DNA from 3 places in the Microbulbifer sp. ABF4_143 genome. Region 2 is predicted to be linked to each of the others. Evidence: predicted binding sites of a transcription regulator. Region 2 holds the regulator's gene; each other region holds the start of a gene.
The links. The regulator FNR, encoded in region 2, switches genes on or off when oxygen is low (the NO sensors DNR and NnrR bind a similar motif). The targets are predictions, from matches to a motif close to TTGATNNNNATCAA.

Region 1: ACXAF3_RS01610 (DUF3149 domain-containing protein) is a predicted target of FNR. The motif match lies at 5,227-5,240, and genes of this name have one in related genera.
Region 3: ACXAF3_RS07675 (OmpW/AlkL family protein) is a predicted target of FNR. The motif match lies at 5,692-5,705, and genes of this name have one in related genera.

The regions. Positions count from the first base shown of each region.
Region 1 is NZ_JBSWWT010000001.1:328,609-339,063, reverse strand. Features, by position in the region: gene ACXAF3_RS01645 (DUF885 domain-containing protein) at 1-469, opposite strand, end outside; gene ACXAF3_RS01640 (mechanosensitive ion channel family protein) at 600-1,448, opposite strand; gene ACXAF3_RS01635 (DNA-3-methyladenine glycosylase I) at 1,494-2,087, opposite strand; gene ACXAF3_RS01630 (SDR family oxidoreductase) at 2,276-3,265, opposite strand; gene dtd (D-aminoacyl-tRNA deacylase) at 3,394-3,831, shown strand; gene ACXAF3_RS01620 (aminopeptidase) at 3,738-4,898, opposite strand; gene ACXAF3_RS01615 (hypothetical protein) at 4,928-5,185, shown strand; gene ACXAF3_RS01610 (DUF3149 domain-containing protein) at 5,302-5,442, shown strand; gene tatC (twin-arginine translocase subunit TatC) at 5,859-6,677, opposite strand; gene tatB (Sec-independent protein translocase protein TatB) at 6,695-7,216, opposite strand; gene tatA (Sec-independent protein translocase subunit TatA) at 7,259-7,516, opposite strand; gene ACXAF3_RS01590 (phosphoribosyl-ATP diphosphatase) at 7,569-7,901, opposite strand; gene hisI (phosphoribosyl-AMP cyclohydrolase) at 7,894-8,283, opposite strand; gene ubiB (ubiquinone biosynthesis regulatory protein kinase UbiB) at 8,437-10,041, opposite strand; gene ACXAF3_RS01575 (ubiquinone biosynthesis accessory factor UbiJ) at 10,044-10,455, opposite strand, start outside.
Region 2 is NZ_JBSWWT010000035.1:1,962-12,416, forward strand. Features, by position in the region: gene ACXAF3_RS17610 (enoyl-CoA hydratase/isomerase family protein) at 1-1,027, shown strand, start outside; gene mmsB (3-hydroxyisobutyrate dehydrogenase) at 1,091-1,999, shown strand; gene hemN (oxygen-independent coproporphyrinogen III oxidase) at 2,067-3,443, shown strand; gene fnr (fumarate/nitrate reduction transcriptional regulator Fnr) at 3,509-4,240, shown strand; gene ACXAF3_RS17630 (SpoIIAA family protein) at 4,455-4,907, opposite strand; gene ACXAF3_RS17635 (hemerythrin domain-containing protein) at 4,940-5,503, opposite strand; gene ACXAF3_RS17640 (outer membrane beta-barrel protein) at 5,884-6,372, shown strand; gene glyA (serine hydroxymethyltransferase) at 6,525-7,790, shown strand; gene nrdR (transcriptional regulator NrdR) at 7,939-8,406, shown strand; gene ribD (bifunctional diaminohydroxyphosphoribosylaminopyrimidine deaminase/5-amino-6-(5-phosphoribosylamino)uracil reductase RibD) at 8,403-9,548, shown strand; gene ACXAF3_RS17660 (riboflavin synthase) at 9,549-10,211, shown strand.
Region 3 is NZ_JBSWWT010000007.1:133,748-144,202, forward strand. Features, by position in the region: gene ACXAF3_RS07655 (CoA-acylating methylmalonate-semialdehyde dehydrogenase) at 56-1,552, shown strand; gene ACXAF3_RS07660 (diguanylate cyclase) at 1,595-3,310, opposite strand; gene ACXAF3_RS07665 (CDGSH iron-sulfur domain-containing protein) at 3,435-3,707, opposite strand; gene ACXAF3_RS07670 (OmpW/AlkL family protein) at 3,797-4,615, opposite strand; gene ACXAF3_RS07675 (OmpW/AlkL family protein) at 4,859-5,539, opposite strand; gene ACXAF3_RS07680 (OmpW/AlkL family protein) at 5,976-6,779, opposite strand; gene ACXAF3_RS07685 (BolA family protein) at 7,102-7,407, opposite strand; gene djlA (co-chaperone DjlA) at 7,442-8,224, opposite strand; gene ACXAF3_RS07695 (LysR family transcriptional regulator) at 8,425-9,303, opposite strand; gene ACXAF3_RS07700 (type 1 glutamine amidotransferase) at 9,456-10,157, shown strand; gene ACXAF3_RS07705 (hypothetical protein) at 10,300-10,455, shown strand, end outside.

The DNA.
Region 1 (10,455 bases), on a different contig from region 2:
CGGCGAAGTAGCCGTGGCGCTTGAAGGGCTCGGCCGCCTTGTCCTGCTCGTACTGGAAAATCCACAGGTCGTAGGATTCCTTGCCGGCGGGGGTCAGTTTGTCGTAGTCGAAGTTTTTCTTCAGTTCTTCGACGGTCTTCGCCTTCCAGGCCAGCTTGCGCGCATCGGCGGCTTCGCTCATATCGTCGATCTGGTCGTACAGATCCTTGCGGCCCAGGTAGGAGAGCTGTATCGGGCTGAACTGCAGCTCTTCCTCGTAGCGCGCGTCGAGCCACTCGGTCAGGCGCGCCGTCTCGGCGGCGGGGTCGACGGCCTGGTCTTTGGCCTCGGCGGTCGCGGCCGCGTTCTGGGACAGCGCACTGGCGCCGGCCTCCGGGGCCTCGTCGCGCTGGCAGCCGCCGAGGATGGCCAGGGCCAGCAGGCTGGGAATCAGGGGCTTGGCAATCGGGGAATGGTGCAGTTTCTTCATTGGAATCTTCGTGTCCCGGTCAAATTTTGCTCAAAAAAACGCCGGTTACTTTGACATGAAAACGGCGGGGTGTCGATTCACCCGCCCCAGGGTTGCGGCGCAGTTGCGCCGAGCCGATGGATTCCCGGGATCAGGGCTCGCCGGATTCGAGCCGCCCGCGCGCCCGGCCGGCAGAGTGTTCGACGATATGCAGCTCCCGCTGCGGGAAGGGGATGCTGAGCCCGGCCGCCTCCAGCGCCGGCTTCAGCCGCTTCATCAGCGACCAGTGCACGTCCCAGTAGTCGGCGTTAGCGGTCCAGGCGCGCAGGTGCAGGTTCACCGAGCTGTCCGCCAGTGCGCGCACCGCGTAGCTGGGCTCCGGTTCGGCGAGGATGCGCGGCTCCTCCGCCACCAGCCGGCGCAGCACCTCCATGCCGGTCTCTATATCGTCGCCGTAGGCGATGCTGGCGACTATCTCCAGGCGGCGGGTGGCGTTGCGGCTGTAGTTGATCAGCGTCTCGCCCCAGACGGCGCTGTTCGGGGCGCTGACGCGCAGGCCGTCGACGGTGTCCAGCTCGGTGGTGAAGAGGCCCACCTGGCGCACCGTGCCCATGGTGCTGCCGAACTGAATGGTGTCGCCGACGCGGAAGGGGCGCAGGCCCAGCAGTATGAAACCGGCGGCGATATTCTGCAGCGTGTCCTTCAGGGCCAGGCCCACGGCGAGGCCGGTGGCGCCGAGCAGCGCGATCAGGCTGGTGGTATTGACCCCGAACTTGTCCAGGACCACAAGCCCGCCGACGATATACACGGACCAGACCGCGATATTGCTCAACACCGGGATCAGCGTCGCGTCCAGCCGGTTGGACAGGCGGCGCACACCGCGGCGCGCCAGCTTTGCGGCGACGACGGTCAGGATCAGCACCAGAATTGCGGAGCCGAGCCTGAACAGGCCGTTCAGGATCTGCGGCCCGTAGTCTTTCATCAGTTCATTTAAATCCATCTGCACGTCACCTCTTGCGCGAAATTTTGCCGCCCGGGCGGGGAACTACAGTAAATTCTTTGCCGCCGCCTCGTCCACACACTGCCGATAGGCCGGGCAGTCGATCAGGTGGTCGTTGACCATGCCGGTGGCCTGCATATGCGCATACATGATGGTGCTGCCGACAAAGCTGAAGCCGGCCTTCTTCAGCGCCCTGCTCATCGCATCGGATTCCGGCGTGGTGGCCGGCACCTGTTTCAGGCTGCGGCGCTCGTTCACCATTACGCGGCCGTCGGTGAACTGCCACAGGAATTCCGCCAGGCCGATGCCGCGCTCGCGCAGGGCGAGGGTCGCGCGGGCGTTCTTTACCGCGGATTCCACCTTGAGCCGGTTGCGCACTATGCCCGGGTCCTGCAGCAGTTTTTCGATCTTGCGCGGCGTGTAGCGCGCGATTTTTTCCACATCGAAATTGTCGAAGACGCGGCGGTAGTGTTCGCGCTTGTTCAGTATCGTGATCCACGAGAGTCCGGCCTGGGCGCCTTCGAGGATCAGAAACTCAAACAGCTTGCCGTTGTCAGTGACCGGACGGCCCCATTCCTCGTCGTGGTATTTTTGATAGAGCGGTGTGCTGAGACACCAAGCGCAGCGTTTGTCTTCCACAAATGTCCCTATGTTTTCCCGTGTTGGCGGGCAAAAGCGTCCTGTAGGAGCCTGCCGTGACCGCCCCCCATGGCGGTCACAGCAGGCTCCTACAAAGCGGGGTTATCACGCGCCGGAGAAGAAATAGTGCTGTATCAGCTGCAGCACCAACAGCAGCATAACCAACACGAAAACGATATTGCCGCGATTCACGCCCGCGCCTCCAGCAGTTTCTGTTCGATCAGCCAGTCGCGGCACTCGCGCAGCATGGTCTCGAGTTTCACGCCCGGGTCGTAGCCCAGCTCCCGCTCGGCCTTGGCGCTGCTCGCAGTGACGCGGCGGGTGATCAGCGCGGCCTTCTCCGGCGTGATCACCGGCTCGCGCCCGCTGACCCGCGACCACAGATCCGACAGGCGGGCGATCGCGCGGATCGCGACCGCCGGCGCAGTGCGTTTCGGCACCGGTTTATTCAGCAGCGTCGCTATCTGGCCGAAGAACTCCAGGAAGCTGGCATCCACACCGGCGAGGATATAGTTTTCGCCGCAGCGGCCCCGGTGATAGGCGCTGATATGGGCGCGCGCCACGGCCCCGGCGTGGCAGAAGGAACCGCGCCCCGGCGGCACGCCCGGCAGCTGCCCCTTGTCGATCATAAAAAAGGTCTGGGCCCAGCTGCCGGTATCGTATTTGCCGACGATGGCGCAGGGATTCAGGATCACCGCGTCCAGCCCGCGCGCAATTTCCGCGCGCACCGCCTGCTCGGCGCGCTTCTTCGTGAACAGGTAGTGGTGGCGCGGGTCGTCCGCCAGCTGCGGGCTCTCCTCGGTGATGGTCTCGCGGTGGTAGCCGTAGGCGGAGATGGAGCTGGTGAGGATCAGCCTGCCGGCGTTCTTCTCCCGCGCCACCCGCGCGATATTGCCGCTGCCCTCGACATTGTCACACCACTGCTGCGCATTGCCGCCGCGCCACATATTGGTGTTGGCGGCAACATGGAAAACCGCATCGATATTTTCCGGCAGGGCCGCGCGCAGCGAGCCGATATCGGTCAGCGACGCCTGCACCGGCTCAGCGCCCATCTTCCGCAATAGCTGCGTATTCGAACCGCCGCGGTGCATCGCGGTGACCCGCCAGCCTTCGGCGAGCAGCTGTTCGATCAGGTTGGCGCCGAGGAAGCCGGTAGCGCCGGTAACGAATGCGTGCATTATTATTCCTCCCTCCCCGTCCTCCTCCCGCAAGCGGGAGAGGGGCGCTGCTCTTTCGGTTTATTCGCCGCAGACAGTTGGCTAATCTAGGGCATTTCCTCGTTGGCTTCCAGGGCGGTTTATTTGCGATGAAGGGATTGATTCAGCGCGTGCGCCACGCGCGGGTGGAGGTAAATGGTGAGACGGTCGGCGCCATCGACCGCGGCCTGTTGCTGCTGCTGGGCGTGGAGGCGCGGGACGACCGCGAGAGCGCGGACAAGCTGCTGCACAAGGTGCTGCACTACCGGGTATTCGGCGACGAGCAGGGACGCATGAACCTGAATGTGCAGCAGGCCGGCGGCGGCCTACTGGTGGTGAGCCAGTTCACCCTGGTGGCGGACACGGCCAGAGGGCTCAGGCCCAGCTTCAGCCGCGGCGCTGCGCCGCAGCAGGCGGAGGCGCTCTACGACTACTTCGTCGAGCGGGCGCGGGCTCAGTTCGCGCCGGTGGCCTGCGGCCTATTCGCGGCGGACATGCAGGTGTCGCTGCTGAACGACGGGCCTGTGACCTTCCTGCTCGAGACCTGAACACCGGACGCCCGGTAGCGAGCCGCCAGCTGCGCGAGCCGCCGCTTGCGCAGCTCCTCGCTCTCCTCCCCCAACCGCTCCGCGGCCCGGTAGAAATCCTCCCAGCCGCCGCTCTCTGCGTACAGCTGCTTGAAGGCCGGCACCAGGGACTGGTATTCGGCCACCAGCGCCAGGGTCGCGTTGTTGGTCTTCTCGATATAGGCGCGGTAGCGCTCCGGGTTGGGCCAGTCCGCGGACAGGACGCGGTAGCAGCGGCGCAACTGCGCCAGGGTCTCGGCCTTGCGCGCGCGCTTGGCGTCGTCCGGAATTTCCGCCGCGTAGATCGATTCCAGCCGCTTGCGCGCCGCCGTCATCAGCCGGTTGACCGCCAGCGCCTGGGCGCGGGCGTCCGCGCCCATGCCCTCTATGCCGTAGCGGCGGCGCCAGTCCGGCAGTGCCAGTTCCGACACGGCGGTGGCGAAGCTCTCGTTGAAGCGGGTGTCGCCGGCGATATACACGCGCCGGTGCGCCAGTTCGTGGAACAGCAGTCCGGCGAGGCGCTCCGGCGACCAGTTGACGAAGCTCGACAGCACCGGATCGTCGAACCAGCCGAGGGTACTGTAGGCCGGCACCGGCCCCAGGTAGACGTCGTAGCCCTGGGCCAGCAGCGCCCGCGCCTTGGCGCGCGCGGCCGCCTTGCTGAAATAACCGCGGTAGCTGGCGCAGCCGGCGATCGGGTAGCACCAGCGCTTCGGCTTCAGGGACAACTCCTCTGCCGCCAGCACATTCCACACCGGGTAGTCCCGATCCAGCTGCACATAGGCGCCGTAGGCCCTGCCCACCGGCAGCCGCAGTTCCGCGCCGGCATAAGCGCGGATCGACTGCACCAGGCGCAGCCGTTGCTGCAGCTTTTCCTCCGTTCCCGGCGCCGCCACCACTTCCTCGATGGGCTCCCGCGCGGCGAGTATGCGCCACTGGCCGCCGGCGGCCTGGGCGTAGTAGCCCGCCGTCTCGCAGCCGCCCAAAAACAACAGCCCCAGCGCGGCCGCCGCCACTGGCACGAAAAAACGCCGAATGCTGATATACACTCTAACCATCGTTCGCGTGAGGTGTTTGCATGGAGTCGACAGCCATAGGGCCGGGTATGGCGCCGGTCGCCGCCGTGTTGACCGTCTTTGCGCTGGTCTTCGCTTTCATCGGCTGGCTGCGCCTGTTGCGCGTCTGTTTTCGCCAGCACCTGCTGCTGGGCCTGATCGCCGTTTTCCTGCCGCCCCTGGCCCTGTTGATCCTGCTGCCGCGCTGGGAAGAGGAGCGCGAACTCTTCGCGCTGGCCGCCGCGGCGCTGATTTTTATCAGCATAGCCGGGATCTTCTAGCCGCCGCACCCGCCTCCTCCGCGCCGCGGCGGGCCCCAACCTTGATCCAGATCAAGCCGCGCCCGACGCAGCCCCCTAGACTGGCTCCGTAACCGATGTGAAAGACGGAGCCTGAAATGGACGCGCTCATTGACCTGTTTACCAGCTTTTCCGGCCTGCTGAGCCTGGGGGTGATCGCCTTTATCTGCGTGATGGCGGCCTATCTGATCCGCCTGACACTGCGCAATATCGAGGCCGATTCAAAAAACCACTCTTAAGCGCACCGACTTGAGTTCCCGCTCCTGCCCGGAGCGGGATCAGCCCAGGAGCAGATCACTATACCGGGCCAAGTGTAGCGCGGCATCGTCGCCGGCGGCCGGCGCCGGTCAGCGCCAGATACAGGGTGGTGCTTTGCGGCGAGGTTTCTAGGGAACCTCTGAATAACTCCATGGCCTCTCTGGCTTTCAGAGCGGTTCACAATCAAGGCGCGACTTTGCAGGAATGCTAGACCTTTCAAAAAGTCGCAACGCAGAGTGTGAATCGCTCTGAAAGCCCCGTAGGGCGGGCCCTGAAGCATGCATCTGCGGCGTTGCAGCTCTTGCAAAGGGCTGGAGCAGAAATCTGCCAGGCGAATATTTCCAGGCCTTGTTCAACCTTATTATTCGCCTGCGAGCAGGCTCCTACAGGCGCGCTGTCAGGCGCTGCGCTCCTTCGGTGCGGACTTTATCCAGCGCCCCAGCAGTATCCCCACCTCAAACAGCAGCCACATCGGGATCGCCAGCAGCGACTGGGAGATGACATCCGGCGGGGTCAGCAGCATGCCGATCACGAAGCAGGCCACGATCACATAGGCGCGCTTGCTCGCCAGGGTCTTGGCGTCCACGGCGCCGCTCCAGATCAGCAGCACCGTGGCGATGGGAATCTCGAATGCGAAGCCGAAGGCGAAAAACAGTTTCAGCACCAGATCCAGGTAGCGGCTGATATCCGGCAGTACCTTGATATCCGAGTGGGCGGAGCTGACGAAGAAATCGAACAGGATCGGGAAGACGACGAAGTACGCGAACGCCATGCCGGCGTAAAACAGGATGACGCTGGAGATCAGAATCGGGGCCGCGAAGCGCTTTTCGTTCTGGTACAGGCCCGGGGCGATAAAGGCCCAGGCCTGATAGAGGACATAGGGGATGGCGACAAAGAAGGCCAGGATAAACGTGGTCTTGAACGGGGTAAAAAAGGGCGAGGTCACCTCGGTGGCGATCATGCCGGCCCCCTCCACCAGCCGCGCCTGCAGCGGGTCGGCGACGAAGTCGTAGATCTCCGCGGCGAAGGGCACCATGCAGGCGAAGATGACCACCACCACCAGCAGGGTGCGCAATATGCGGTCGCGCAGTTCGATCAGGTGGTCGATAAACGGCTGGGTGCTGTCTTCCTGGGAGGGCTGAGGGCTCCCTTCCTCATTGGGCTGAGGGCTCTCCTCCTCATTGGGCTGAGGGCTCTGTTGCGACTGGTCGCTCATGTCACTGCTACCTTAGCTCAAGGCTGCCTGTCATTTTCCTGCGGCGTTTTTTCCGGGGCCAGGTCTTTTCCGGCGGAGTGGGCAGCGCGGTCCGGGTGGTGCGGGTTCAGTTCCGGATCGCCGTAGTCGTGCCAGTGCTCCGGGTATTCCGGGTCCTGCAGCTCCTCGGCGTTCTCGTCCTGTTCCGGCAGGTAGTCGTCCGCGTCCGCCGTCGGGTGCTTGGGGTCGCGGGGCGGCTCCTCGGTCGGCTCGGGCCGGGGTTGCAACTCCTCCTTCCGGTCCACCTCGGTGAAGGCCTGCTCCATCTCGCGGCGGCTCTCCTCCAGTTCGCGCAGTATGCGCTCGTTGTGCAGCTCGCGGCGGATATCGTCTGCACCCACCTCTTTTTCCAGCTCCTCGCGCGCACTTTGCAGCGTGCGCTTGATACCGGACCACCAGCGCGCGGTGGTGCGGATGGCATCCGGCAGCCGCTCGGGGCCCACCACCAGCAGGCCCACTATGGCAACCAACAGAAGCTCAAAAAAGCCGATATCAAACACGGACTGTTACTCGCGCTGGCTGTTTCTGGTTTGGGTTCAGAGTCACTTGTCCTGGGACTGTTTGTCTTTGTCCCGCGCGGATTCTTTCTGCTGCGGCTTTTCCTGCTCGTCGTGCTCCAGCTTCTCCGGCTCCTTCTCCTCTTCCTTTTCCTTGTCCTCGTCCTTCATCGCTTTCTTGAAGCCCTTCAGGGCGCCGCCCAGGTCGCTGCCCAGGTTGCGCAGGCGCTTGGTGCCGAACAGCAGCAGCACTATGACGAGAATGATCAGCAGCTGCCAGATACTAATTCCACCGAATCCCATAGTTTTCTCCAGATTGCACAATTGACGGGGCGGCCGCCGCCCTATCCAACAGTTATTCCGTGCGGCTGGCCTTTTCCTCCAGCCCGGAGAGGCCGAAGCGGCGCGCGAGTTCGTTCAGCACGTCCTGTGAGTCCGCGCCCAGGTGCGAGAGCATCACCAGGGAGTGGAACCAGAGGTCGGCGGTTTCGCCGATCAGCGCCTGCCGCTCGCCGCCGCGCTCCACATCCTTGGCGGCGAGGATCACCTCGGTGGCCTCCTCGCCGACCTTTTCCAGAATCTTGTTCAGGCCCTTCGCGTGCAGACTGGCCACATAGGAGCTGCCGGCGTCGCCCTCGCGCCTGCGGCTTTCCAGCACCGCGTCCAGTTGCTTCAGCAGGTCACTCATAAATCTTACCCGGATCCTTGATCACCGGCTGCGTCACCCGCCACTCGCCGTCCTGCAACAGGCGGTAGAAGCAGCTGCTGCGTCCGGTGTGACAGGCGATACCGCCCTGCTGCTCCACCAGCAGCAGCACTGTGTCGCCGTCGCAGTCGAGGCGTATCTCGCGCACCTGCTGCAGGTGCCCGGAGGACTCGCCCTTGCGCCACAGTTTGTTGCGCGAGCGGGACCAGTAGACCGCGTAGCCCTCGCTGGCGGTGATCGCCAGTGACTCGCGGTTCATCCACGCCATCATCAGTATGCGCCCGGTCTTGAAATCCTGCGCTATGGCCGGCACCAGACCGTCGCCGTTCCAACTGACCTGGTCGATAAAGTCTGCGTCACTCAAACCGTTGTTTCGCCTTTTCAGTCTGTCACATTGTAGGGCCGCGGGCGCCGCGAAAACATGCAGCGGCCGGGCTCGCAGCGTGTCCACCATGTCGCAGTGGATGGGCGCGTCGCTACGCGCTTTTGCCGAGCCTACAAAACTTCGTTGCCCGGTTTACGGCCAGAGCAGCAGCGCCAGCGCGGCCGTGCCCAGGATCCAGGCCGCCGGCGGCAGCTGGGCCAGTGTGCCGGACGCGGCCACGGCGCCGACGGCCAGTGCCACACCGGCGATCCGGCGCAGGTACTGGCGGCGGCCGCGGCGGTGGCTCTGGGCCAGCTTGTCGCCGATTTTGTCCAGCTGCGGCGCCAGCTCGCGCGCCTGTTCCAGCGACGAGAAGACCAGCTGCGGCAGCTGTGGGAACTTCTCCAGCCACTCGGGGCCGTAGCGCCTGATCTCGCCGACGATGGTCTTCGGGTGGATGCGCTCGCGCATCCAGCGCTCCAGAAATGGATGGGCAGTCTTCCACAGATCCAGCTGGGGATAAAGCTGCCGCCCGAGGCCCTCGATATTGAGCAGCGTCTTCTGCAGCAGCACCAGCTGCGGCTGTACCGCCATATCGAACCTTCTGGCCGTCTGGAACAGGCTGATCAGCACCCGCGCGAAGGAGATCTCACCGAGGGGCTTCTCGAAGATAGGCTCGCACACGGCGCGGATGGCCGCCTCGAAGCTGCTCACCGGCGTATCGCGCCGCACCCAGCCGCTCTGCACATGCAGCTCGGCGACCATGCGGTAGTCGCGGCGGAACATGGCCAGCAGGTTGCGCGCCAGGTAGTACTGATCCTCCCGCGACAGGCTGCCGACGATGGCGGTGTCTATCGCGATGTACTGGGGCCGCTCGGGATGCTTGCGCGACACGAAGATATTGCCGGGGTGCATGTCGGCGTGGAAGAAATTGTGCTCGAACACCTGCTTGAAGAAGATCTCCACGCCGCGCTCGGCCAGCAGCTTCATGTCGGTGCCCTGGGCCCGCAGCTGGCGCACGTCGGTGACCGGAATGCCGTCGATGCGCTCCAGCACCAGCACATTCGCGCGCGTGTAGTCCCAGTAGACCTCGGGCACATACAGCAGCGGCGAGCCGGCGAAATTGCGCTTCAGCTGGGTGCCGTTGGCGGCCTCGCGCACCAGGTCCAGTTCCCCCTCGATGGTGTGGCGGTAGTCCTCCACCACCTCCACCGGGCGCAGGCGGCGGCCGTCCGGTACCCAGCGCTCCACCCAGCGCGCGAGCATATTCAGCAGGCGCAGATCCTGCGCGATCACCCGGTCGATCCCCGGGCGCAGCACCTTGACCACCACCGACTCGCCGGAGTGCAGCCTGGCGCCGTGCACCTGGGCCACGGACGCGGACGCCAGTGGCGCCTTTTCGAATTCGGCGAACAGCGCCTCGACACTGTCCCCCAGCGCCTCTTCGATCAGCGCGATACAGTGTTCACTGGGGAAGGGCGGCACCCGGTCCTGCAGCCGGTCCAGCTCCTCGACGATATCCGGCGGCAGCAGGTCCGGGCGTGTGGACAGCAGCTGGCCGAACTTGACGAAAATCGGCCCCAGTTCCTCGAGCGCGCGGCGCAGCCGCTCGCCGCGGGCCAGTTTCGACTTCGGCAGCAGCTTCAGCGGGCTCATCAGGCCGCGCAGCCACAGGGGCCGGCGCGACAGCGGCAGCAGCTGGTCCAGGCGGTAGCGCAGTACGACCCGCGCTATGGTGAAGCTTCGCGAGATCGGCAAGGTTACTGCGCCTCCCGCCGGGAGAAACCGTTTCCGGATGGGCGCAGCCGCTCTTTCAACAGATTGATCCGCGCCTCCAGGCGCTCGGTGGCCAGTGACAGATCCTGCAGATCCTCGACGAAGGCCTCGAACTGCGCCTGCGGCGGCGTCAGGCGCCACTCCTCACTGACCGCCTCGGCGGCCGCAACCGGCGCGCGGCTCAAATTGTCGCGCAGCCAGCGGCTCGCGGAGCGCAGCGTCTCGCCGACCGCATGCGCCGGCACATCGCCGACCAGCTTCGCCAGCGGCGCCTCCCAGTCGATATCCAGGTCGCGCAGTATCGACTGCAGCTCCGCCAACAGCGCGCTGGAGCCGCCGACGCTGACGCCCACACCGGCCGGCGTCGCGGCCGGATCGCGCAGCAGGCGCAGGAAG
Region 2 (10,455 bases):
GAACGCGCTCAACCTGGAGATGATCGGGCTGCTGTCGCAGAAACTCGACGAATGGGCCGGCGATGACAGCGTGGCCGCCGTGTGGATAGACGGCAGCGGCGACAAGGCCTTCTGCGCCGGCGGCGATGTGGTGGCCCTCTACCGCGAGTCCGCGGCCTACGGCGAGAAGCCGGATTATGAGTTCACGACCGGCTTCTTCTCGCGCGAATACCGCCTCGACCACAAGATTCACAGCTACCGGAAGCCGATCGTGGTCTGGGGCGGCGGCATAGTGATGGGCGGCGGTATCGGCATTATGGCCGGCGCCAGCCACCGCATAGTCACCGAGACCACGCGCATGGCCATGCCGGAGGTGACCATAGGGCTCTTCCCGGACGTCGGCGGCAGCTGGTTTCTGAACCGCATGCCCGGCCGCCTGGGGCTCTTCCTCGGCCTGACCGGCGCCCAGTTCAACGGCGCCGACGCGCTGTTCGCCGGCATGGCGGACCGCATGCTGCCGAACGCGCGGCGCGAAACCGTGCTGACGGAACTGGCCGGGCTGGAATACTTCGCCGACAGCGAGCGCAACCACCGCCAGGTCAGCGACTGCCTGAAGCGGCTGCAGTTGCCGCCGGCGGAACAGCCGCCGTCGAATCTGCGCGCCCACTACGACCAGATACAGCAGCTGACCGACTATGCGACCCTGCCGGAAGTCTGCCACTCGATTACCGGCTACCGGGGCGGGGATCCCTGGCTGCAAAAGGCCGCCGCCACCCTGGCCGCCGGCTCGCCGCTGACCCCCTGGATCGTCTGGGAACAGCTGAAGCGCGGCAAGTATCTGTCCCTGGCGGAGGTGTTCCGGATGGAACTGGTGCTGGCGGTCAACCTCTGCGCCAGCGGCCATTTCAAAGAGGGTGTTAGGGCGCTGCTGATCGACAAGGACCGCCAGCCTGTGTGGCGGCCGGCGACGCTGGAGGAGATTTCCGCGCGGGAAGTCGAGCGCTGTTTCGAGGCGCCCTGGGCCGGGAATCCGCTGTCGGATTTGTAGATTCGTAGGATGGGCAAAGCCATCCCACAGGGAATAAAGAATAAATAGAAAGGAGTGCATACAATGGAAAAAATCGCCTTTATCGGCCTCGGCAATATGGGCGGCCCGATGGCCGCCAACTTGGTCGCGGCGGGCTATGGGGTAACGGCCTTCGACCTGTCCGAGGCGGCGCTGCAACAGGCGGTGGGCAACGGCTGCGAGCGCGGCGAGAGCGCGCAGCAGGCGGTGCGGGGCGCCGATGTGGTGATCTCGATGCTGCCCAGCGGCGATGCGGTCAAGGGGCTCTACCTGGGGGCGCGCGGACTGCTGCAGGCGCTGGAACCGGACACATTGGTCATCGACTGCTCCACCATCGCCGCGGGCGACGCGCGCCAGCTGATCGCCGCCGCCGGCGAGCGCGGCATACGCGCGATAGACGCGCCCGTCTCCGGTGGCACCGCCGCGGCCGCCGCCGGCACATTGTCGTTTATGTGCGGCGGCGACGCGGCGGCGCTGGACGCGGCGCGGCCCTTCCTGCAGGCCATGGGAGCGAATATCTTCCACGCCGGCCCCGCCGGCTCCGGCCAGGTGGCCAAGATCTGCAACAACATGCTGCTGGCCGTCCATATGATCGGCACCGCCGAGGCGCTGCAGCTGGGGGTGGACAACGGCCTGGATCCGAAGGTGCTGTCGGACATCATGAAGGCCAGCTCCGGCGGCAACTGGTCGCTGGAGAAGTACAACCCCTATCCGGGGGTGATGGACAATGTGCCCGCGGCCAACGGCTACAGCGGCGGCTTCGCGGTGGCGCTGATGCTGAAGGACCTGGGCCTGGCGATGGACACCGCCGCCGGCAGCGCCTCGTCCACGCCGCTGGGCGCGCTGGCGAAAAACCTCTATCAGTTGCACGGCGGCAGCGAGGAGAACCGGCAGCTGGATTTCTCCAGCATCCAGAACCTGTTCCGCCGCCCCGCCGGCGCGGTGGAAAATTGATCTGGATCAAGGGGCGGAGATCCCGCGGCGCTTAACCTCTGCATCGAACTGCAAGAGGTAGAAGAGCATGGCTCACGACCCGGAGAGCGCAGGCCTGTCGGCGGAACTGCTGTCCCGCTACAGCGGCCCCTGTCCGCGCTACACATCCTATCCCACCGCGGACCGCTTCGCGCCGCTGGGCGCCGCCGAGCCCTGGCGCGCACTGGGGGATATCCGCAGCCTGTCGCTGTATGTACATATCCCCTTCTGCCGCTCCCTGTGCTACTTCTGCGCCTGCAACAAGGTGATCACCCGGCAGTACGGGCTCGCCTCCAGCTATCTCGACCACCTGCTGCGGGAGGCGCACTGGTATAGCGACAAGACCGCCGGTGCACCGGTGACACAGCTGCACCTGGGCGGCGGCACGCCCACTTTCCTCGGCGACGGCGACCTGCGCCGCCTGATCGAGGGGCTGGGGGAGGTGTTCGAACTGCGCCCCGGCGACGGGGTCGAGTACAGCATAGAGGCGGATCCGCGCACCCTCGAAATCGATACCCTGGATACCCTGCGCGAGCTGGGATTCAACCGCCTCAGCCTCGGCATCCAGGATTTCAATATCGAGGTACAGCGCTCGATCAACCGTATCTGCAGCCCCGAGCAGGTGGCTCGGCTGACCGAGGCGGCGCGGGAGCGCGGCTTCGAGTCCATCTCCTACGATCTGATCTACGGCCTGCCGCGGCAGGATGTCGCCAGCCTGCAGCGCACGCTGGACCGGGTGCTGGAACTGGCACCGGACCGCATAGCCCTCTACCACTACGCCCACCTGCCGCACCGTTTCAAGGCGCAGCGGCTGATCGAAACGGATTTGATCCCCGGGGCGGCGGAGAAGATTGCCATGCAGCTGGCCGCGGTATCGCGCCTCGGGCAGGCCGGGTACGAGTTCCTTGGCATGGACCACTTCGCCAAGCCGGACGACGAACTGGCCAAGGCGGCCCACGCCGGGATGCTGCAGCGCAACTTCCAGGGCTACACGCTGATGCCGGCGGACGCGCTGGTGGGGCTTGGCGCCTCGGCGATCAGCTACAGCCGCGACGGCTACTGGCAGAACCTGCACAAGTTGAAAGACTATACCCAGGCCATCGGCGAGCGGGGGTCGGCGGCCAGCCGCGGCTGGCTGCTGGATGAGGACGACCGGCTGCGCCAGTGGCTGATCGGCGAGCTGATGTGCCGCCTGCGCCTCGACAAGGGCGAGGCCTCGCGCCGCGCCGGTGCGCCCTTCGATGCCTACTTCCGCGCGGAGCTGGAGCGTTTGCAGCCGATGATCGATGACGGCCTGCTGCGCGACGACGCCGACAGCCTGAGCGTCACCGAGAGCGGGCGCTGGTTCGTGCGCAATGCGGCCTCCGCATTCGACAGCTACTTCCACGGGCAGGAAACCACCGCCCGCTACTCCCGTGTGCTGTGAGGGGGGACTGTAACCGGAGGCCGGGGTACAATCCCCGTATCAATGGTTTGCGATCCGGTTTCGATATGACTGATTCCTCCAAGGCAGTAAGTTGCGGCAACTGCTCGGTCAGGCGCCTGTGCCTGCCCGCCGGCCTGTCCGAGGGCGATATCGACCGGCTGGAGCAGGTCACCCGCCGCAAGAAGGTCGTCAAGGCCGGCGACACCCTGTACCGCGCGGGCGACCCCTTCGCCAACCTCTACGCGATTCGCTCCGGCAGCTTCAAGACCGCGGTGATCGCCACCGACGGCGATACCCAGGTGACCCATTTCGCACTGCCGGGGGAGCTGCTGGGCCTGGACGCCTACAGCGGCCGCAGTCACCCCAGCTACGCCGAGGCGCTGGAGAACAGCAGCGTCTGCGTGCTGCCCTTTTCCCAACTGGAGACGCTGGCGCAGCAGGTGCCGGCGCTGCAGCAGCAGATCTACAACATCTTTTCCGAAGAGCTGAAACAGGAAAACGATATCCTGATGCTGCTCGGCAGGCGCTCCGCCGATACGCGCCTGGCGGCACTGCTGATCAATATCTCCAGCCGCTACGCGCGCCGGGGCTATTCCGCCAGTGAATTCGTGCTGTCGATGCCGCGCACGGATATCGCCAACTATCTGGGCCTCACCGCGGAGACGGTCAGCCGGTTGTTTTCCCGCTTCCAGAAGGAAAAGCTGATCCGCGTCAGCGGGCGCGAGGTCGAGATCCTCGATCTGGTCGGACTCAGCGAGCTGGCCGGCACCCACTGCAGCTACGACAGCGACGGCTGAAATCGGCCGGTTGAGGAAGGGCGAAATCAAAACGGCCAGCGATGCCGGGTTCGGTCGCTGACAGAGTCCTGCAGCCAAAATCGAAGGCAAAGTACTGGGGCGGGTATTTCGAACCCTTGGCGACAGGGACGTATTTACAGCGTTTCGAAATACCCGCCCCTGTGCTTTGCCGCCACTGCAGCCGTTTAAAGCGGAATGCGTGGATCAGGGAGAGTCAGGTGTGCGCGGGAAAAATCCGCCGCCCCGGCTGTTTGGAGCCGGTGGGCGCGGAGCCCTTTTCCGGTAGCGGCTGCGCCAGCCAGTCCAGCGCCTCCTCCGGCTCCTCGAAGAAGCGCGCCTCGCCGGAGATAAACCAGGAGGCGATGCGCGCGGCTATCTCCTGCCATTTTTCGTCGCCGAGTATGGCGACCCTGGAAAACTCATTGCCGTGCTTCAGCGCCAGCTTGAAGTCATCCCAGGCGGCGCGCAGTTCCCAGCCCTCGAAGTCCCGCGCGTCCACCAGTACCTGCACCTGCGGTTTGTCGACCCCCTGCAGCGCGTAGTCTATCAGCGGGGTTATGCGCTCGTAGTCCTCGTGGGTGAGGCGGCCTATGGCCTTGATATAGAGAAAGAACTCGGAGCCGACGCGCTCGACGCCGATCGAAATTCCGTGACGCTTGATTTCCATATTTCCTCCCGGTTGGTGCGTTTGTGAACCGCTCAGGCGACGGCGGCCGCCGGTTCAGTCAGGTGCTGGTGAAGGGATTCGTAGATTTTTTTGGTCTCGGTGTTGAACAGCGGGTCCCGCTGCTCCTGCACCCGGACGCGGATTGCGTCCCAGTCCTCGGCGGTCAGATACTGCTCCACCTGCGGAAATATAGCGCTGTTCTCGAGTGCCATATGGTCGCGCTGCAGCCGCAGGTAGACGTGGCTGGCGCCCATCAGCGTATGCCGTTCCACCGCGGCGTCGTTGGCCACCGCGTAAAACAGCGCACACATCTGCTTGGTGGCCGCGGCGATGCGCCGATGCTGCAGCTGTGCCGCAATCACCGCGTCGCGGTCGTGGATGGGTTTGCCCAGAAGGCACTCAAACACCAGGTCTTCCACCGGGTGGTGCCACTTGTCCGGGTAGACGGAGAAATAGTCCAGCGCGTCCAGCATCAGCCCCAGCGTGGCCGGGTCTCTGTCGCGATGGCTGAAGTCGCGCAACAGCTGTTCGAAGCAGTCGAGCAACTGCCGCATATGTTTGTGGTCGCGGCACAGTTGCCGATAGATAGCGTTCATCCCTGGCCTCCATTGATTTCCGAATACCCCCATTGTTGTCGGCCCCGGGAGTGGTCGCTTGATCTGGATCAAGCCGCGGGCAGTTTGCGCAACGGCGGGTGGGATAGGGCGAATCGAAGATCCGCGCACAGGGTGGAGGCGGCTTTGCGCGGGGTCTGGCTGCGTCAACAGTATGTGACCCGGCGGTTTCACGCGGTTGCATCCGCGCGGGCCGGGCCCGCGGGTATGGAACCAAGGCCCCGCGGCCGCGGTCACAGGATGCCCCGCGGCGATTACCCCCACTTCTGTGACCCGGTAACTGTTCGGCGGGCAACAGGGCGGTTAAAATCCGCGCAACTCTGTATTGAACAAAAGTCTGACCAACAAATTGGGGAATTCCTATGCGTAAGATTGCAAAAGGTGTAGCTGCACTGGCGCTGGTCTGTTCTTCCGCCGCCTCCGCCGAGGGCGGTTACTGGGGCGCCACCGTGGGCCTGATGGATATCGATATGCCCAACGCCGACAGCCCGCTCAACGTGGGCCTGCGCGGCGGCTTCACCCTGCCTTCCGGCTGGGGCTTCGAGGCCGAGTACACCAACTCGCTGATCAGCGGCGAGGCCGACGTCTTCGTCCGCGACGTGGATGTGGATATCCAGACCCTGGCCGGCTACGGCACCTACCGCTCCTACGGCGACCTCTACTTCAAGGGCCGCCTGGGCCTGCTGTACGAGGATGTCTCCGTGGGCAGCTTCAGCGAGGACGACACCGGTATCTCCCTCGGTGCCGGCGTGGGCTTCAACTACAGCCCCAACACCAATATCGAGCTGGAATACACCATGATCGAGGAAGATGTGGGCTTTTGGTCCGGCACCATGACCCTGACTTTCTAACCCCTCCCTCCCTGCGCGGTCCGACCTTTGGCCTGACCGCGCCGTCATTTCTGCGCAGTGCCGATTTCCTTGGTGTACAATGCGCGCCTTTCTATAGTTCAGCCCTATAGTTTCACCCCGTCTGACTCAGCCCGTATTATCGAGGGAACACCATGTTTGATTCATCAGTCACACTTGCCTCCTACGACCCGGATATCTGGGAAGCCATCCAGGAGGAGGACCGCCGCCAGGAAGAGCATATCGAGCTGATCGCGTCCGAGAACTACACCAGCCCGCTGGTGATGGCGGCTCAGGGCAGCAGCCTGACCAACAAGTACGCCGAGGGCTATCCGGGCAAGCGCTACTACGGCGGCTGTGAATACGTCGACAAGGTGGAGACCCTGGCCATAGAGCGGGCCAAGCAGCTGTTCGGCGCCGACTACGCCAATGTGCAGCCGCACTCCGGCTCCCAGGCCAATGCCGCCGTCTATCAGGCCCTGTGCGCCCCGGGCGACACGGTGCTGGGCATGAGCCTGGCCCACGGCGGCCACCTGACCCACGGCGCGCGGGTGAATTTCTCCGGCAAGATCTACAACGCGGTGCAGTACGGCCTCAATCCGGAGACCGGCGAGGTGGACTACGAGGAAGTGGAGCGCCTGGCCCTGGAGCACAAGCCGAAGATGATCGTGGCCGGCTTCTCCGCCTACTCGCGCGTGATGGACTGGGCGCGCTTCCGCGAGATCGCCGACAAGGTGGGCGCCTACCTGTTCGTGGATATGGCCCATGTGGCCGGCCTGATCGCCGCCGGTGAATACCCGTCGCCGATCCCCCACGCCGACGTGGTGACCTCCACCACCCACAAGACCCTGCGCGGCCCGCGCGGCGGCATTATCCTGGCCCGCGCCAACGAGGAGATCGAGAAGAAGCTCAACTCCGCCGTATTCCCGGGCGGTCAGGGCGGCCCGCTGATGCACGTGATCGCGGCCAAGGCGGTGTCCTTCAAGGAGGCCATGAGCCCCGAGTACAAGGCCTACCAGAAGAAGGTGGTGGAGAACGCCCGCGCCATGGCCGAGACCTTCCTCGACCGCGGTATCAATATCGTCTCCGGCGGCACCGACGACCACCTGATGCTGGTGGATCTGATCGGCAAGGAGTACACGGGCAAGGATGCGGACGAGGCCCTGGGCCGCGCCAACATCACCGTGAACAAGAACGCGGTGCCGAACGACCCGCGCTCGCCGTTTATCACCAGCGGCCTGCGCGTCGGCACCCCGGCCATCACCACCCGCGGCTTCGGCGTCGTGGAGACCCAGCAGCTGACCCACTGGATCTGCGACGTGCTGGACGCGCTGGAGAAGGGCGACGCCGAGGCGACCATCAATGAGGTCAAGCAGAAGGTACTGGATATCTGCGCCAAGTTCCCCGTTTACAAAGGCTGATTGTCGACTGTGTGAAAAAGCGGCTCTTCGGAGCCGCTTTTTCGTTGCCGGGGTGCATTCCCCGGTGATTGACCGGCCCCCGCTCAAGAGTCGGCGCGGCTGTGGTAAACTGCCGCCCGTTTTTCAATCCCCCAAGGGCCAATCCCCCATGCACTGTCCTTTCTGCAGCGCAGAAGAAACCAAAGTAGTCGATTCGCGCCTGGTGGCCGAGGGCGACCAGGTGCGCCGCCGGCGCGAGTGTCTGCAGTGCCACGAGCGTTTCACCACCTTCGAGACGGCCGAGCTGCTGCTGCCGCGGGTGATCAAACAGAACGGCCAGCGCGAGCCCTTCAACGAGGACAAGCTGCGCGCGGGTATCCAGCGCGCGGTGGAGAAACGCCCGGTCAGCACCGAGCGGGTGGAATCCGCGGTATCCCAGATCAAGCACGCCCTGCAGGCCACCGGCGAGCGCGAGCTGCCGGCGCGCACCATCGGCGAGCTGGTCATGGAACAACTGCGCGAACTGGACCAGGTGGCCTATGTGCGCTTCGCGTCCGTCTACCGCCGCTTCGAGGACGTCAGTGATTTCAGCGAGGAAATCGAGCGGCTGACCAGCAAGCCCAAGGTGAAAGAATGAGTCCGCGCGAACTGATGGCCCGCGCGATCCAGCTGGCGGAGCGCGGCCTCTATACCACCATGCCCAACCCCCGCGTCGGCTGTGTGATCGCCGACGACGGCGGCGAGATAGTCGGCGAGGGCTGGCACAGGCGCGCCGGCCTGCCCCACGCGGAGATCGAGGCGTTGAACGATGCGGGCGAGCGCGCCCGCGGCGCCACCGCCTATGTGACGCTGGAACCCTGCAGCCACACGGGCCGCACCGGCCCCTGCGCCGATGCACTGATCGCGGCCGGCGTGGCCAAGGTGGTCTACGGTATGCAGGACCCGAATCCGGCCGTCGGCGGCGAGGGGCTGCAGAAGCTGAAAGACGCCGGTATCGAGATCGAGGGCCCGCTGCTGGAAGAGCAGTGCCGCGCGCTGAATCCCGGCTTTATCAAACGCATGACCCTGGGCCTGCCGCTGGTGCGCTGCAAGTCGGCCATGAGCCTGGACGGCCGCACCGCCATGGCCAGCGGCGAGTCCAAATGGGTCACAGGCCCCGCCGCGCGCGCCGATGTGCAGCGGCTGCGCGCGCGCAGCTGCGCGATAGTCACCGGCGTCGAGACGGTGCGCTTCGACAACCCCAATTTGAATGTGCGCGCCGACGAGATGGCCCTGGAGCTGCTGACCAACGAACAGGCTGCCCAAGCGGTAGCGATTCAAGAGGTTCAGCCGCTGCGGGTGATCCTCGACAGCCGGCTGCGCACCTCGCCCAAGGCCTTTATATTGCAGGGCGACGCCCCCACATTGGTGGTCACCACCGAGGTGGCGGACCTGTCCCGCCGCCAGCGTCTGGAAGAGGCCGGTGCCGAGGTGCTGGTGCTGCCGGCGGACAAGAGCGGCCGCGTGGACCTGCTGGCGCTGCTCAAAGAGCTGGCGCGGCGGCAGTGCAACGAGGTGCTGGTGGAGAGCGGCGCCACCCTGTCCGGCGAATTCCTGTACCGCGGCCATGTGGACGAGCTGATCGTGTATATGGCGCCGAAGCTGCTCGGCAGTACGGCCAGGCCGCTGTTCGAACTGCCGATAGAGCGCATGGGCTCGGTGCTGCCGATCACCATTACCGATATGCGCGCGGTCGGCCACGACTGGCGCATTACCGCCACAACCGATATCGAGAGATAGATGTTTACCGGAATCGTCGAAGCCGTAGGCGAGATCGCCGAACTGCAACCCAAGGACGGCGACCTGCGCCTGCGGGTCAAAACCGGCAAGCTGGATCTGGCCGACGTGCAGCTGGGCGACAGCATCGCCACCAACGGCGTCTGCCTGACGGTGGTGGACCTGCCCGGCGACGGCTACTGGGCCGATGTGTCTGCGGAGACTTTGAAGGTGGCCACCGTCGGCAGCTGGAAACTCGGCGACAGGGTCAATCTGGAAAAGGCGCTGACGCCCCAGACCCGCCTCGGCGGCCATATTGTCAGCGGCCATGTGGACGGTATCGGCGAGGTGCTGTGGCGCAAACGCGAGGCCCGCGCCGAGCGCTTCCGCCTGCGCGCGCCGGCGGAACTGGCCAAATACATCGCCCACAAGGGCTCGATCACCGTCGACGGCACCAGCCTGACCGTCAACGCGGTGGACGGCGCCGAATTCGAGCTGACCATAGTGCCGCACACGCTGCAGGAAACGGTGATGGACGGCTACAGGGCCGGCACCCGCGTCAACCTGGAAGTGGACCTGATCGCGCGCTATCTGGAGCGGCTGCTGCTCGGCGACAAGGCCGCCGAGCCGGACAGCGGCGGGCTGACGGTGGAATTTTTGGCGCAGCACGGTTTTTACAAGGCGTGACCCGGCTTTGGGGGCGGCCCTGCTAGCGGGTGGCCCCTTGCGGGACACGCCGTGCATACATCCCTGTAGGCTTGTCGGCGAGCTTCCAGCCGCTGCGCGCCCTCGCGGCGCCTTCGGCCCTCTCGCCGACAGTCCCGCAAGGGGCCACCCGGCAGCAGGACCTTCGCATCTCCCTGCTGTAGGAGCCTGCTTGCAGGCGAACAAAGCGTTGTAGGATGGGCAAAGCGAAGCCTGCCCATCAAAC
Region 3 (10,455 bases), on a different contig from region 2:
GAATTCAATTCAATAATCGGGGCAACCCCCAGCAGAAAATAGTGGGAGCACAACAATGAACACCATAGGCCACCTGATCAACGGAAAAATGATCGCCGGCGGCGGGCGCCAACAGGACGTGATCAACCCGTCCACCAACGAGGTGATCGGCAGGGTTTCCCTGGCCAGTAAAGCCACCGTCGAGGAAGCCATCGCCGCGGCCGAGGCCGCCTACCCCGCCTGGCGCGACCTGCCGCCGATCAAGCGCGCGCGCATTATGTTCCGTTTCAAGGACCTGCTGGAGCAGAACGCGGACAAGATCTGCGAACTGATCACCCGCGAACACGGCAAGGTGCTGAACGATGCGCTGGGCGAGCTGCAGCGCGGTATTGAAAACGTCGAATACGCCTGCGGCGTGCCGGAACTGCTGAAAGGCGAGCACAGCAAAAACGTCGGCCCGGCCATCGACTCCTGGAGCGAGTTCCAGCCCCTGGGCGTGGTCGCCGGTATCACTCCATTCAACTTCCCGGCCATGGTGCCGCTGTGGATGTGGCCGATGGCCGTGGCCTGCGGCAACACCTTTATCCTGAAGCCATCCGAGCGCGATCCCAGCTCCGCGCTGTTTATCGCCGAACTGGGCCTGGAGGCGGGCATTCCGGCCGGTGTGCTGAACGTGGTCAACGGCGATAAGGAGGCCGTGGACACCCTGCTGACCGACAAGCGCATCCAGGCGGTCAGCTTCGTCGGCTCCACACCGATCGCGGAGTATGTCTACAAAACCGGCAACGCCAACGGCAAGCGGGTGCAGGCCTTCGGCGGCGCCAAGAACCACGCGATCATTATGCCGGACGCCGATCTGGACAACGCCGTCAGCGCACTGATGGGCGCCGCCTACGGCTCCTGCGGCGAGCGCTGCATGGCCATCTCCGTCGCCGTCGCCGTCGGCGATGACACCGCCGACGCGCTGATCGAAAAACTGAAGGAGCGTATCGCCGCATTGAAAGTCGGCGACGGCATGGACAACAGCAACGATATGGGCCCGGTGGTCACCCGCGCGCAACTGGAAAAAATCGAGGGCTATATCGCCAAGGGCATCGAGGAAGGCGCGGAGCTGGTGGTCGACGGCCGCGGCCTGAAGGTACCCGGCTTCGAGAACGGCAATTACCTGGGCGCCTGCCTGTTCGACAGAGTCAAGGAAGGCATGGTGATCCACTCGGAGGAAATCTTCGGCCCGGTACTCTGTGTGATGCGCGTGGACAATATGCAAGACGCCATGGATATCATCGACGCCCACGAGTACGGCAACGGCACCTGTATCTTCACCCGCGACGGCGAGGCCGCGCGCTACTTCGCCGATAATATCAAGGTCGGCATGGTCGGTATCAACGTGCCGCTGCCGGTACCGGTGGCCTACCACAGCTTCGGCGGCTGGAAACGCTCCCTGTTCGGCGACCTGCACGCCTACGGTCCAGACTCGGTGCGCTTCTACACCAAGCGCAAGACGATCACCCAGCGCTGGCCTGCCAGCGGCGTGCGCGAAGGGGCGCAGTTCACCTTCCCCAGCAACGGTTAATTCCAACCCGCTGCGGGAGCGGCCTCTGGCCGCTCCCACTCTTTAGGCAACCGGGAGCGATTCTGACTCGGTATCGGTCTGCGACGCCGCCGCGGGGGCGCTGACAGCCACCCTGTTCCGCCCCTGCTGCTTGGCGCGATACAGCGCCGCATCGGCGGCCTCGAACAGCTCCGTGGCCGCACAGAAGTTATCGCCCTCGAAGCTGGCCACGCCAATACTGATAGTCAGTGGCATATCGTTGGGCTCCAGCTCCTGCACTTTTTGCACCAGCCGCTGGGCGATCACGGCCGCCTGCTCTCCCCGGGTACGCGGCAGCAGTATCGCGAACTCCTCGCCCCCGTAACGGCAGGCCAGCACCGGCTTGCGCACCTGTTTCAGGATCAGCTGACCGATGGCGCGAATGGCGAGATCGCCCTGCCGGTGCCCGTAGCGGTCGTTGATCGCCTTGAAGTGATCCAGATCCATCACGAGCAAAGACAGCGGCGTGCCGGAGCGCGCGGCGAAATTGAATTCCCGCGGCAGCTGCTCGTCGAAATAGCGCCGGTTGTAGAGGCGCGACAGCTCGTCGACATAGCCGCGCTTACGGATTTCGTTGACCCGCGCACCGAGCGCGAAGGAAAGCAGGAGCATCTCAATCAGCGCCGCCGCCTGAAACGCATAGTGTGTGACGTTGTTGTGGGGCAGCAGCCCGAAGGTCTTGAGGACGTAGATAACCACGCTGGCAATCAGCGTGCTCCAACCCATCATAAAGAAGCGCGCCGAAACGGAGCCCCTGAGCAGGCTGACGGTACCCATGGCAAACAACAGCACGCAGAAGGTCAATACAAAAAGCGTGAGGGTCGTCACCATCAGCCGATAGCCGGCGAAGGGCGCAATGGCGGTCAGCGGTATCAGCACATATTGCAGGTAGCGCACCAGGCGGTCGATGCGCGGCGCCAGCAGCCGCCCCACGCAGATCTCGCGGGCAAATTGGGCGGCAAACAGCATAGACAGGCCGAGTAACACCAACAGGCTCTGATTGCCCAGCCAGGGATTGCCGGGCCAGATGAACTGAAATGAGATCCCGTTCAGGGTGCCAAAGTAGAGGCCGTAGCTGACGGCGTAGGCCATATAGTAGAGATAGGCCTTGTCCCGCACCGCCATAAACAGAAAAAGGTTGTAGAGCACCAGCACCAGGAAACCGCCATAGTAGATACCGAGCAGCAACTGCTCGACGTTCAGCCGCGGCAGGAAGGCGGTTCCGCTGCTGACGGACAGCCCGATATTGAGCGAGCCCTGGGTCTCATAGCGCAAATAATAGGTGCGCTCGCTCTGCGCGGGCAGGAGCACCGGGAAGACGAAATCCCGCAACGCCAGCGGGCGGCTGGCAAAGGGCAGGCGGTCGCCGGTGGCAACCTTGCGCCAACCGCCGTCTTTGTGCGGCGCCCAGAAATCCAGATAGTCGATCAGCGGGTAGTCCTGCCGTATTACCAGCGGCAGCGGCCTGTCGGTGGGGTTGCGCAGCGTGAAAGTGACCCAGTAGACGGAACGGGTGATACCGAAATTGGCCGATGATGCCGCGACGGGCGCAAACTGCCGCCGGTATTCGGGTTTCTGCACCTGAGTGAATGTCAGCGCCCCGCCCGGATCCTCCAGCAGGCGGAGGTGCCCGGTCAGCGGCGTCGGCGCCTGCCCCGCGGTGACGGGCAGCGGCTCCGCGCTGGCGCCGCCGGCCAGGTACAGGAGCAGTATCCCCCAGAGCGCAAACACACGTTCCATCGCAATCACCCGATCCGGTATTTGTCATTATTCTCGCGAGCGCCACGTCCGAGTGCGGCCCGCTTGGGACGATGGTAACACAGGCGCGGCGGAGCGCACCCCCGGGGCCGGACTCAGGCCCGTGTTACAGGTCGCGCTCCCGGCCGATATCGGCTTCGCTGAACTGCTTGTGGTGGCCGTCACAGAAGGGGCGGTTGCGGGTGTGCTTGCAGCAGCACAGCCAGAAGTCCCCGCTTTTCGGTACGGTGAATTTCAGCGGCTGAAGGCCCGTGTCTTTATGGCTGCCGTCGCAGAAGGGCTGGTTTGCGGAGCGGCCGCAGACGCAGAAGAAGTAGTTCTTCCCCGCTTCCAGGTGCACCCGCACCGGGCTGTTGTTGGCGACTATCGGTGACGTCATCGCATGCGCCGGGAAAAGAGGGCCCGTGGCCCACTGTGGCTAGAAGCCGTTTGTTGAAAAATATCGTCCGGGCTTTTTCAGCCCGGCGGTCAGAACTTGTAGCCGATCCCGAGATTGTATATCCAGGGATCGAACTCCACCTTGGTTCTCGCCGCGTGAATAGCGACGCCGGGGGCGAAGAGACTGGGAGCGGCGAAGTGGAGATCGGTGTCGACTTCCATATCCATATACTGCACCGCCAGATTAACCAGCCAGTTGCTGTCGCGCCCGAACACGACGTCGACCCCGAGCTGCGCGCCCCAGCCCCAGTCATCCTCCATAAACAGCTTGGCTCCACCCAGGGCACCGGCCACCTCGGCCAGATAGTCGTTGGCACTGACGCTGTAATTGACATTGTCGAAATCGGTATAGTGGCCGCCGACACCGACATAGGGCTGTACCCAGGACTCCTTGCACACCGGGAACCAGTTGACCATCAGGGTGCCGGTGCGTCGCTCGACGGATCCTGCGCGGATCTTGGTGACACCGAAGTCATCGATAAACGCGCTCTGCAGGCCGTTCAGATCCAAATCGTGCTCGGACTCGCCGATATACCCCAACTCCACCGAGAAATGGTCCGCCAGCATAAAGCCCAGGGTGATATTCCAGGTGGTGTCCCCGTCGAATTCGTAGCGAAGACCGTCGAAAAATGGGAACAGGCTGCGATCGTAGCGCCACTTGCCGGTATCGTCGTCGGGGTCGATATAGGAGGCGCCGATGCGAACCATGACGGTTCCGGCCTCATAGACGGCCGGCGGCGCTGCAGGCGGCGGTGGCTCGTATCCGCTGGGGCCGGCCGAGACGCCGACGGAAACGGCGGCGACAGAGACCGCCAGTGCCACGGGTGCCAGAATACGCGTCATTTCCATAACTCATCACTCCATTGATGGCGGATATATTCGGAGCAAATTTACCCGCTTCCCGGGAAGGTCCTATATTCCAGTCTAGACGCCACGACCCTCAACTGTAGAAAATTCGACCAATCCCGAAACGCCCCGTGGCACAAGTATTGTGCCGGCGGTATCTGTTGCGGAGCGAAGACAAGACGATTACCGCGGAATCCCACAGGTATTAAAAAAGGCGCCGAAGCGCCTTTTTCCCGATAACGGCTATCAGAACTTGTAGCCGATACCCAGATTCCAAATCCACGGATCCGGCTCCAGATCGGCTCGCACCGCATTTTCGAAGGTGCGGACACCACCGGTGTTGTTCAGCCCCCGGACCGGGTAAAGAAGGGACGAGCTGAAGTCGACATCGTGATACTGGACCGCGGCGTTCGCCAGCCAGTTGCTGTCGCGTCCGAACAGGATGTCGACACCGATCTGGCCAACCCAGCCCCAGGAATCCTTGATCGAGAAGCGGGCCGGGCCTATGGCATCGGCATATTCCTCCAGAAAATCGTTAAACCCCTGCTTCACATTGGTGCTGTCGAATTCCGTATAGCTGGTACCGACGCCGATATAGGGTTGCACCCAGGATTCCGGGCAGACCGGGAACCAGTTGAATGTCAACACACTGGTGGTTCTGTCCAGATTGCTGACCTTGAACTTGTCGGAGAAGGTCTCCCCCATAAAGGTTCTGTCGACCCGGACCTTGTGGTCGTGGTCGGTTTCACCCTGGTAGTTGAATTCGATGCCGAAGTGGTCGGCCGGCATAAACATCGCACTGAATTGCCAGGTCCACTCGTCGGACAGGTCGTAGTCGAAGCGGTCAAACTCGGGGAAAAACTGTGGGTTTATCAGTTTTCCGGAAGTGCTGTCCGGATCGAAATAGCCGCCACCGAGGCGTATCACCGTGGTCCCGGCATGGTACAGCGGTTTCGGTCCGGGGGGCGGCGGGGCATAACCGGAGGGTCCCGCCAGTGCCTGTTGCGCTCCTACCGCGGCCGAAACTGCGAGAGCCAGAGGTGTAAGAATGCGCGTCATTTTCATACGTGATAACTCCATTGATATTCGGCAAATTCAACAGCAATCCACCCAATCATTTTTCAGTCTAGACACGAAAAAACACCACAGTAGAAAAAACACCCGACCATTCCGCTTCCAATTAGAACTTTTGTGTAAAGTTGGCGCAGAAATTTTCGCCCTGTGGCCGACAGAAATTCCCTCACCGGTTGAGTCCGGCGCCGGGGCGAGGGATATAAAGCGGCGCCGTATTCAACCTGCCGCCCAACCGACGCAAACAAGAAAGGGCGCCGAAGCGCCCCGAAGAAAGGTTCTGACAAAGCGATCAGAAAGAGAACTTGTAACCCACCGACAGGTTGAATACCCAGGGGTTGTAGAGGTAGTCGCCGCCGTAGGCCTCCACTACGCGGTTGGGGCTTGACGAGCTGCTGTCCTCCAGGATTTGGAACTCAACATCCGTCTCCGAATCCAGGTAGATGGCCGCCACGTTCACCAGCCAGGCGCTGTCGTGGCCGAAATTCAGGTCGGCGCCGAGCTGCCAGGCGTAGCCCCAGGAATTACCCATGGAGAGCCGGCCTCTCAGACCGAATTCCCGCAGATCATCGCGGGCAACGCCGCGGAAGCTCTCGCCACTGAAATCCGTGTAGTTGATACCGACACCGACATACGGCTGGAACATGCAGGATGGATCCAGCGGATACCAGTTGGCCATGGCCGTGCTCATTTCCGGCGAGAACTTGGTCAGGTTGCGCAGCCGGACGTCATCGTCGAATCCGGAAATCGAGAGGAATCCCTTGCTGTCGCCACCGACATGGTCGTCGCCGTCGATATACATCAGCTCGAAGCCGAAATGATCCATCGGCTTCCAGACGCCGCTGATATTCCAGCCCCACTCATCGTCCGGATCCAGGGTCGAACGGAACCCATCGAAGAAGAAGTGGGATGAATCGGTAAACGTCACCCGATCCGCATTCGGGTGTATATAGGATGCACCCAGGCGGATAATAAATTCCTGCCTCTCGGGGGGCGGCGGGGGCGGAGCATAGCCGGCAGGTCCTGCAGAGGCCACGCTGGAAACTGCAAGTGCCAGCGGTGCCAGCGCGGGGATCAAAATACGCGTCATCTTCATTGGGGTAACTCCATTGATATTCAGCAGATTAAAACAGCAATCAGCCCAATCAATGATCAGTCTAGTCGTGTGAAAGCACCCCTGTAGAAAAAACGACCAAATTTTGACGCCAAAAAAGAACAATCCTGCAATTTAGGCGCGGAAGTATTTCTTGTGGCGGGGAACAGCAACCAATGTGCGCCAATCGAACGAGGTATTTCGCGCAGCTGGCGAGATGGACAGGAAGCCAAGGGGAGTGTTTACGCGCCGCGGCAGCCCGAAGAGAGACGCGACGCGGTGGTGGAACAACTCAGGAAGTGACAATCAGGCGCGAGAAAATACGTTACTTTTTTCCACCGCCGAGACACTCCGGACTCTGCGGCGCCGCCCCCTCCCACTCCTGCGGGCTGTAGGTGTGCAGCGCCAGCGCGTGTATAGGACCGGCCATCTCCTCCGCCAGCACCGCGTAAACCTTCTGGTGCCGCTGCACTTTGCGCAGCTCGGCAAAGGCGTCGCTGACCAGTACCACGCGAAAGTGCATTTCCGACCCGGGCGGCACATTGTGCATATGGCTCTCGCACTGCACCTCTATATGAAGGGGGGCAAATGCCGCTGTCAGTTTCTGTTCAATTTTTTGTGCAAGGGTCATCCAACACCTCGATTAGATTGTCTCTCGTGGTTCCCTAGGCAGTCGCAGCCGCCTTGCGCTTGCGCGCCTCGACGATGGTTTCATAGGCCACGGTGATGCTCTTCATCTGGTCTTCCGCATGGCGCATGAATTCCTCCGGCAGCCCCTTGGAGGCGATCTTGTCCGGGTGGAATTCCGCCGCCTTGCGCCGGTAGGCGAGCTTCAGATCGCGGTCGCTGGTTTCCGGCGTGCAATCGAGCACGGCATAGTGGTGCCTGAGGCTGTCCGCCGACGCCGGCGCGCGGCCATCGAACTCCCCCTGCATCGCCGTGAAAATCGACTCGTGCAGCCCCAGGTCGGCGGGGATGCGGCGCAATATCGCCTCTTCCGCCGCGTGCAATTCGCCATCCGCGTAGGCGACCGCAAACAGCAGGCGGTAAACCATCTCGCGCATGGCCTGGTTGCGCACCAGCTGCCGGTACTGCTGCGCATAGTCGTAGATGCTGTAGTTGTCGCTCTTGGCGTTCTGGAAGATCTTGATCGCCTGTGACCTGTCCTCGGCGCTGAGGCGCAGGTTGTTGCGCATAAAGTCCTCGATCAGCTGGACTTCGGCCCTGGACACCTGCCCGTCCGCCTTGGCCACCTTCGCCAGCATCGAGAACAGCGCAACGATAAAAACCGCCTGCGCCCCCTCGCGGTTCAGGCTCGCCGCCGCGTCGCCGACATGGCGCAAGCCGGAACCGACGGAGCCGCCGATCCAGGCCCCCAGGGCCGCGCCTATGGGGCCCCCAAACATCAAGCCGATACCGGCTCCAATACCCGCGCCCAACCAGGACATAAGTTCCCCTCCGAGCGCCGCTCCGCGCCCCTGCTGTGATAAAAAGCGCGCCTATCATAGCATGCGCACCGCCGCGCCCAGGTACTCCGACGAGCGGGGCCAGATTCCCGCGGCAGATCTCCGCCGCCGGTTCCCCGCGGATATACACGGACCACAATAGTGAGGGGCGTCCGGGGAAATAGTTCCCGCACCGCGGGGCTTCAGAGGGCCTGCGCCAGCCGGTCCAGCCAGCCACCGCCCCGCCAGACCAAAATCAGATTCTCGCTGCAGCAATAGGGGCAATCCACCACTTTCAGGCGCACCGCGCCTATCTCCTCGAGCAGCTCCTCGGGTAGGTAGGCCAGCATCTGGCCGCCCTGTACCAGGCTGCAGAGCACGCCGTAGTCGTTCACCACCACCGCAATCTTGCGCGGCAGCGCGTCCTCGCGCCAGCCGTCGCTGCCGATACCCCGCTCCTCGCCGCAGAAGGGGGAGATGCGCGGCGCGGCAAACGGATACTGCAATATCGTCTCCGCCGTCACCTCCACCGGCCGCGCCTTGCGCCCCGCGACCAGCGGGTGCGACGGCGCCGCCGCCACACGCATGGTGGTGGTGCCCAAGGCGCGCACCGACAGGTCTCCGGGAATCTGCGCCGCCACCGCATCGGTCACCAGGGCGAAATCCACTTCGCCGCGCAGCAGCATCCTGAGCGCCAGCGCCTCGTAGGCGGAGGTCATGGACAGGCGCGCATCGGCCCGCTGCTCCGCCAGCGCCCGCTGTATGCGCCGCGCCCATTCCAGCTGCAGCACCGCCGGCGCCGCCACACGGCACTCGGGCCCGCGGGCGAGGCCGCCGAACTCGGCGCGGGTCTGCCGGGCCATGGCGACGATTTCCGCGGCCCGTTGCTGCAGCCGGCGGCCCGCGTCGTTGAGGCGAATCTGCTTGCCGATACGGTCGAACAGTCGCGTGTCCAGCGCCGTCTCCAGGCGGCGCAGCGACTTGCTCAGGCCCCCGGCGGTGGTATCCAGGCGGTCGGCCGCGCGCTGCAGGTTCTCGGTGGCGGCGATCACCAGGAACTTCTCCAGATCATCTATTTCCATTTTGGAATTACATTCCTGCGACTCAGAATCGATTGGTCACCAATGTATGGCTAGAATTTCGCCATGACAAGATTGACCGATACACATGCTTCGGGAAAAGACATCCGCTTCAAGAAGGCGCTCTACCTGGAAACGCGGGACTCTCAGCAACCATGAGTAAGCGGCTGCTGGCCCTCCAGCATGAAAAACACGAGGGGCCCGGGTATATCGCCGACTGGGCCGCGGAGCGCAATATCGAATTGCTGATCGTCGATCCGCGGCGGGAAATACTCCCCGATGGAGGCTTCGACGGGCTGGTGATTCTCGGCGGCCTGATGGACGTGCGCGACCGCGGCAGGCTGCGGTGGCTCGCCTTGGAGATCGACTGGATCCGCCGCGCGATAAAGACCAATCTGCCGATTCTCGGCATCTGTCTCGGCTCGCAACTGCTGGCCCACGCGCTCGGAGCGGAAGTTATCGAAATGCCGGAGGAGGAACTCGGCTGGTTGCCGGTCACGCCGAAACAGAACTGGTCACTCGGCACCGGGCTTGTGTTCCACGCGCACAGGTATCGCTTTGCGATTCCCGCCGGCGCACAGTGCCTGGCGGAATCCAAACTCTGCCCGCACCAGGCGTTTTCATCCGGCGAGCGTATTCTCGGCCTGCAGTTTCACCTGGAGTGGACGCCGCAGGATATCGCGCGGCTGTTTCCGGAATACTACGCCCGTCACGGGTCGCCGGAAATCTTCCACCTGGCCAGCCGCCGCGCCCTGTTTCAACTGCTCGACAGGCATTTTCGCCCGCTGACCGGTGCGGAACCCCGCCGCCCGGCATCCTCCGCCCTGCTGCGTTTCGCCCAGAAGCTGCAGGGCTGATTCCGAATCTCTTCCGCGGCGCCGCTGCGCACCGGCGCCCCCCTTCCCGGCAGCCGCCCATCCATCCTGTGCCATACTTTTTTGACAGGGCGCTCCCCTGGCCCCTCCTGTCGTGAACTGAGCAGCTGGGAAGTAAAAGTTCATGGATGAGTCCCGCAAGCCCGCAAGCCGCCTCTATTCCCTCAAATTTCTGGTCGTCATCTCGGTCGCCGCGCTGCTGGCGATGACTGCGTATTATGCATCGGCCCGCTCCGCCGATCCGTCCCACTCTGAGGGCGATCCGCTTTCGCGACCGGAA